2 linked regions of the Rhodospirillum rubrum ATCC 11170 genome follow. The protein of the gene in region 2 interacts with the protein of the main gene of each other region in a pairwise test. Links are inferred from orthologs where the notes say so. Each region holds a gene or a part of one and is shown on either strand. Other genes may lie near its edges.

Region 1 (2,999 bases), 580 kb from region 2 along the record:
TCATCGCCCGGCCCATGTTCTGCATGACCGTGCGGACGTCGGCGAAGTCCAGGTTGATCAGACCGGGATTGATCATCAGGTCGGTGACGCTGCGCACGCCCGAATACAGCACGTCGTCGGCCAATTTGAAGGCATCTGCGAAGGTGGTTTTTTCATTCGCCACCCGGAATAGATTCTGATTCGGAATGATAATCAGCGTATCGACGAATTGGGCCAGCTCGTCGATGCCCGCTTCGGCCAAGCGCATGCGGTGGGCGCCTTCGAACTGGAAGGGCTTGGTGACGACGCCGACGGTGAGGATTCCCAGCTCGCGGGCGACGCTGGCGACCACCGGAGCGGCGCCGGTGCCCGTGCCGCCGCCCATGCCGGCGGTGATGAACACCATATTGGCGCCCTGGAGTTCACCGGCGATCGCCTCGACCGCCTCTTCGGCGGCCACGCGGCCCACCTCGGGACGGGCGCCGGCGCCCAGGCCGCGGGTGGCCTCGGTGCCAAGCTGGATGCGGCGGCTGGTGCGCGAGTGGCACAACGCCTGGGCGTCCGTATTGGCGACGACGAAATCAACGCCCGCCAGTTCGGCGTCGATCATGTTGTTGACGGCGTTGCCGCCGGCTCCGCCGACACCGACGACGGTGATGCGGGGCTTGAGGTGAGGGGTTTCCGGTCCCTCGGGTAGGGTGATCTTGATAGCCATGTGGTCTGCCTCCGGATCGCTGGGGGACTCACTCCGGCGCGAAAAGCCGGGGAGGAGCCCATGCTCCCTAGTCACGAAATCGATACCGTCTCACCGCTCCCGAGGATCGACGGCACCGCTCTTACGGCGCCCTGGACGCCACCGTTAGAAGTTGTCCTTCCACCAGCGGGCGAACCGGCCCAGGGCTCCTGTCGCGACCGTCTCATCGGCGGTCGGATCGGTATCGGGGGTTTCGACCTGATGCTGAACCGCATAGCGCAGCATCCCGGCGCAGGTCGCGAAAGCCGGTCCCGAGGTGCTGTCGGCCAGCCCCCGGATCCGTTGCGGCCGACCGGGGCGCACCTGGCGGTCGAGGATGACCTCGGCCAGCTCGCGAACCCCCTGCAATTGACTTCCCCCCCCGGTCAGCACGACCAGCCGTCCGCCGACCTTGTCGAAGCCGCTGGCTTCCAGGCGGCCGCGCACCAGTTCGAAGGTCTCTTCGATGCGCGGGCGGATGATCTGCACCAACATGGAGCGGGGCACTTCGTTGGCGGTCGCCTCGTCGTCCTCGCCGACCAGCGGCACCCGCAGGATCTCGCGGGTGTCGGCGGGCGAGACCGAGCAACTGCCATGAATGGTCTTGAGCCGTTCGGCATTGGCGACCGGGGTCGTCAAGCCCTTGGCGATATCGTTGGTCACATGCAGTCCGCCCACCGGGATCATCTCGGTGTGGACGACATGGCCCTCGTGGAAAACGGCGATCGAGGTGGTGCCGCCGCCGAGGTCGATGACCGTCACCCCCATCTGCTTCTCGTCCTCGACCAGACAGGCGAGACCCGAGGCATAGGGGCTGACCACCTTGTCCTCGATATCGAGGTGGCAGCGCTCGACAACGGTCGACAGATTGCGCAACGGTCCGGCGGCGGCCGATACCAGATGGATCGACACCCCCAGGCTCTGGCCGAACATGCCGCGCGGGTCGAGCACGCCCTCGGTGCCGTCGATGGCGTAGGACACCGGAATGCAGTGGACCAACTCGCGGTCGGCCGAGGTATGCAGGCCCCGGCCATAGGCCTGGATGCGGCGCACGTCATTGCCGCGCACCTCGTGGCCGGCGATCGACATCTCGACCTCGACCCGGGTCGAATGGGGCTGGCCGCCGCTGACGTTGACGACGACGCTGGAGATGCGCTCGTTGGCCATCTGCTCGGCGGCGTCGACGGCGGCGCGAACCGACAGCTCGACCTCGTCCATATTGGCCACCTGACCGTTGCGCATGCCGCGCGACCGGTGATGGCCGACGCCGAGCACGCGCAACGCGCCGTCCTCTTCCTCGCGGGCGATGAAGCAGGCGATCTTGGTGGTTCCCACGTCAAGGGCGGTGATCAACCCGCCGCGCTGGCGTCGGGGCGGGGCCGCCCTGTGATCCTTCCGCCGCGTCCGGGCCGCGGTGGGGGTGTCTTTGCTGATGGCGTCTCTAGGCATCCCGTCCCTCGCTCTTTCGAACTATCGGTGGGGGTTTTTGTCCCCCGGCGGGGGCGCCGCGCGCCGGCTTGCCGCCGGCGATCTCGGCCTCGGGATCGACCGGCCCATCCTCGGCCAGCCGGACGACCAGCCGGCCGGGAAGGCGCATGTCGATCACCGAAAGGTTCTTTGACAGCAGGTGATCGCGGGCGTCGATCTGGACGAGCTGGTCGAGGGCGGCCGAGGGGTCCTCCTCGGGCAGGCGGACCACCAGCCCGTTTTCGATGCTGTCCAGGCGCAGGGTCCAGCGGCGCTCGCCGATCAGGGTGGCGGCCTTCACCCGCTCGGCGATCCCGGGCTGGCTGGTCAGCAGATTGAGCAGTTCGGCGGCATGCCCGGGCGCTCCGGCGCCGACCACCAGCGGCAGGGTGCGCCAACGGCCGGGGTCGGCCGCGATCGCCCGGCCTTCGCGGTCGATGACGGCGAAGGCGCCATTGTGCTGCCATAGCGCCATCGGCTCGCGCTCGGTGATCGCCACATGCACCTGATCGGGCAGGCGGCGCTCGACCCGGGCGCTGGCCACCCAGGGCAGGGCCTCCAGGCGGGTGCGCACCGTCTCGGGGTCGATCGCCAGCAAGGGGCCGCCCTGGGGAACGCCGATGGCGCCCAGGATATCGCGGCCGGCCGTCAGATCGCGGCCGGTGACGGTCACCTGACGCAGCACCAGCCCCTGGCGGGTCAGCACCCGGGCGGTTTCGCCCAGGCCCCAGCCTTCGCCGGCATCGCGGGCGCCGGCCGGAGGGACGCTCGATCCGGGCGCGCCGAGGGCCGGCGGCGGGGCAAGGCCGATCAGCCCGGC
Region 2 (4,228 bases):
GATGCCGAAATTGGCGATGCGCACCACTTCCAGGCGGTCTTGTTCAACGAACAAATCAACCCGGATGCCCTTTTTCTCGTCAACGCTGGCGACCACGCCGATCGGAATGCCCGGCGGGAAAATGCGGGCGTCGCCGCTGGTCACCACCCGGTCTCCGGGCTGAACGGCGATGCGGTCGCGCAAGAAGCGCAATTGCGGCCGATCCTGATTATCGCCGGCGAGAATGGCGCGAACGCGGCTGTCTTCAAGCAGAACCGGAATCCGGCTGTTGATATCGGTCAGCAAAAGCACCCGGGACGACCGCTGGCCGGCCTCGGCCACCGTTCCGGCCAATCCTTCGCCCGAAATGACCGCCTGCCCCTTGTTGACGCCATGGATGGTGCCGGCGAGCACGACCAGGGAGCGGGCGAAGGTGCCGCCGGTATCGGCGACCACCCGGGCCGTCACATAGGAGGCCTTGGGCTCGGGCACATAGGTGAGCAGGCCGCGCAGCGCCTCGTTTTCGGCTTCCAGATGGCGGGCGGCGGCCTGCCAGCGCATCAAGCGGTCATTCTCGGTCGCCAGCCGGTCGTTCTCGGCGCGAATCGAAGTGAGCTGGCGCAGATTGGCGAAGATCGCCGCGACGTTTTCCGCCGGGGTCGACATGAAGTCGAGCACCGGGGCGGCGGCATCGATCACCGTCGCCCGCACCCGTTCAACCAGAACCGTATCGGCCTTGCCCAGCAGCATGAAGGCGAAAGCCAGCCCCGCCAAAGCCACGAAGGCCGATTTCTGGACGAAAACCCGCAAGGCGGTCAGCCGCGCGGTTTGTCCCGTCGGTTGCTTCACGGAAGCGTTCTCCCTCCCTGGAGAAACCGGAGCCTCATGGAATGACCACGGCGGGGCGATCAAGCCCCGCTGTCGGCACCCATACCCGGGGACCCCGCGTCGCCCGCCCCATGCCTGTCGCGGCGCCCCATCGATGCGATAGGGGCCGGGATCAATACATCGTGGTCAGGACGTTGCGCAGACGCTTCATTTCCTCAAGCGCCCGACCGGTCCCCATGGCCACGCAGGACAACGGATCATCGGCGATCGAGACCGGCAGGCCGGTGGAGGCGCGCAAGACGTAATCGAGATTGGTCAGCAAGGCGCCGCCGCCGGTCAGAACGATACCCTTGTCGACGATATCGGCGGCCAATTCGGGGGCGGTGTGCTCGAGCGCCACCTTGACGGCCTCGATAATGGCGCTGACCGGCTCGGCCAGGCTTTCGGCGATCTGCGCCTCGCTGATCACCAATTCCTTGGGCACGCCGTTCATCAGGTCGCGGCCCTTGATCTCGATGGTGCGGTTCGACCCGTCCTCGGGCGGACAGGCGCAGCCGATTTCTTTTTTGATGCGCTCGGCCGAGCCTTCGCCGACCAGCAGATTATGATTGCGACGGATATAGGCGATGATCGCCTCGTCCATCTTATCGCCGCCGACGCGCACCGAGCGGGCATAGACGATGCCGCCCAGCGACAGCACGGCCACTTCGGTGGTGCCGCCGCCGATATCGACGACCATCGATCCGGTCGGTTCGGTCACCGGCAAGCCGGCGCCGATGGCCGCGGCCATCGGTTCCTCGATCAGGAACACCCGGCGGGCCCCGGCCGCCTCGGCCGATTCCTGGATGGCGCGGCGTTCCACGGCGGTCGAGCCCGAGGGAACGCAGATGATCACCATCGGGCTGGCGAAGCTGCGCCGATTATGAACCTTGCGGATGAAATGCTTGATCATTTCCTCCGCCACTTCGAAATCGGCGATGACGCCGTCACGCAAGGGGCGGATGGCCTGGATATTGCCAGGAGTGCGGCCAAGCATCTGCTTGGCTTCATCACCAACGGCGAGGACCTGTTTCTTGCCCTTCACGTCGGCGATCGCGACGACGGACGGCTCGTTGAGAACGATCCCCCTGCCCTTCACATAGACCAGCGTGTTGGCCGTGCCGAGGTCGATGGCCATATCCGCCGAAAGCAGGCCGGTCATTCTGGAAAACATTGTTGCTCGCTCGCCCTTGTCAAACCACGCCTCGGGATCCCATCACCCCAACCATCACGGGCGCGGCGCCAGTTCCACGTCGTTCGCTTAAGGAAGCCCGACGGAACCAATTCGCCCGAATTGACCCCTGTGCCTCCCCCACTTTTTTCAGACCCCACCCCCGCCTGCGGCAGACCGCCGCGCGCGAGGTGTCGGGCCTTGAAACAGCCTCTCCAAGCCGTTCCCTTCCCCGCATCCGCCGGATCGACCGGGCGCGGAACCCCGCGACCAACCGATGGCCCCCGACGACGGGCGCGGCCACCACAATGCAAACGAGGCCGAGGACCGGCCCCGACCTTACCATCCGCCTGTTCTCACAGGACGATCGTCGATGCCCGATAACCCGGGCCCCTGCCTCCAGGCCTTCGGCCCAAGCTCATGGCTTGATTTCCGGCCCGGATTCCGAAGGAGGAGCGTCGACGAGGGAGGCACACCGCTTAGCGGCCACGCGTCCAATCGCATTGCTGCGGGCGCGCGGTTCGACAATGAAGCTTTGATCGCCCCCGCTTGTCAACGTCCAAGAGAGACCCAGGCCGCCCTTTCTGCGCCGAGCCCAGAAACAACCGACCAAAGGTGCACTTTGTGCCCAAAATGACCACCCCCCCGGAAGGGTCACTTCCGGAGGGGTGGGTCGCACGCCCCTGGGGGCGATCAATCACGCGCCCCTTTGGGGCGACCTATGACGCGCCCCTTTGGGGCGATGGATCACACGCCCCTTTGGGGCGACGGATCAGTTCTTGTCCTTGTCGACCAGCCGGTTGGCGGCGATCCACGGCATCATGGCGCGCAGCCGGCCGCCAACCTCTTCGATCTGGTGCTCGGCGTTGCGGCGGCGGGTGGCCTTGAACGACGGCTGACCGGCCTTGCATTCGATCATCCAGTCGCGGACGAAGCGGCCGGACTGGATGTCATCGAGCACGCGCTTCATCTCGGCCTTGGTTTCCGGGGTGACGATGCGCGGACCGGTGACGTAATCGCCATATTCGGCGGTGTTGGAGATCGAGTAGCGCATATTGGCCATGCCGCCCTCGTACATCAGGTCGACGATCAGCTTGACCTCGTGCAGGCACTCGAAATAGGCCATCTCGGGGGCGTAGCCGGCTTCGACCAGGGTCTCGAAGCCGTTCTTGATCAGCTCGGTCAGGCCGCCGCACAGCACCGCCTGCTCGCCGAACAGATCGGTCTCGCATTCCTCGCGGAAGGTGGTCTCGATGATGCCCGAGCGCCCGCCGCCGATCGCCGAGGCATAGGACAGGGCGATCTCCATGGCGTTGCCGCTGGCGTCCTGGGCCACGGCGACCAGACAGGGCACGCCGCCGCCGCGCACGTATTCGCTGCGCACGGTGTGACCGGGGCCCTTGGGGGCGATCATGAACACATCAAGATCGGGGCGCGGCTCGATCAGGGCGAAATGGATGTTCAGGCCATGGGCGAAGGCCAGGGCGGCGCCCTGCTTCATATTGGCGTGCAGGTGATCCTTATAGAGATCGCCCTGCAGCTCGTCGGGGGTGAGGATCATCACCACATCGGCCCAGGCGGCGGCCTCGGCCGGAGTCTTGACGACGAGGCCCTGGCCGGTCGCCTTCTTGGCCGAGGGCGAGCCCTCGCGCAGGGCCACGCACACCTCGGTAACGCCGGAATCGCGCAGATTAAGGACATGGGCATGCCCCTGGGAGCCATAGCCGACCACGGCAACCTTCTTGCCCTTGATCAGGTTCACGTCGGCGTCACGGTCGTAATAAACACGCATGGTCTGTTCCTTCAGTGAAACAAAGGGGTGGCTTTCTTGAAACGGCCGCCTCCGCGGCTTCGTCTTCGCCGATCCCTTAAGGGCGCCGGCTACCGCCCGGCATCCAAAGGGATCCTGTTTAGAGCGTTAAAACGGCTGACCGCCGCGGGCGATGGCGGCAACGCCGGTGCGCGCGACGTCGATCAGCCCGAGCGGCTCCATCAAACCGATGAAGGCGTTGATCTTTTCGGTCTTGCCGACGATCTCGAAAACGAACGACTCGTTGGAGCTGTCGACAACCCGGGCGCGGAAGATATCGGCGATGCGCAGGGACTCGACGCGCTTCTCGCCGGTGCCCGCCACCTTGATCAGCGCCAATTCGCGCGACACATGCGGGCCTTCCACCGTCAGGTCCGAGACCTTGTGAACGGGCACCAGCC

What was found. The genes of interacting proteins can lie anywhere in the genome.
Region 1: the proteins of RRU_RS02475 (region 2) and ftsA interact in binary tests that used the Escherichia coli proteins (3 or more experiments, as listed by UniProt). The link is inferred for Rhodospirillum rubrum ATCC 11170 from one-to-one orthologs.

What each region holds. Positions count from the first base shown.
Region 1 is NC_007643.1:1,127,148-1,130,146, forward strand. It holds ftsA (cell division protein FtsA), read right to left. Parts: upstream 2,162-2,999; coding sequence 839-2,161; downstream 1-838. Other genes in the region: ftsZ (cell division protein FtsZ), read right to left, coding at 1-694; RRU_RS04940 (cell division protein FtsQ/DivIB), read right to left, coding at 2,154-2,999. UniProt on the Escherichia coli protein: Essential cell division protein that assists in the assembly of the Z ring. May serve as the principal membrane anchor for the Z ring.
Region 2 is NC_007643.1:549,619-553,846, reverse strand. The notes cover bases 1-2,780. They hold RRU_RS02475 (rod shape-determining protein), read right to left. Parts: upstream 2,021-2,780; coding sequence 980-2,020; downstream 1-979. Other genes in these bases: mreC (rod shape-determining protein MreC), read right to left, coding at 1-828. Also shown: ilvC (ketol-acid reductoisomerase), read right to left, coding at 2,790-3,809; ilvN (acetolactate synthase small subunit), read right to left, coding at 3,936-4,228. UniProt on the Escherichia coli protein: Forms membrane-associated dynamic filaments that are essential for cell shape determination. Acts by regulating cell wall synthesis and cell elongation, and thus cell shape.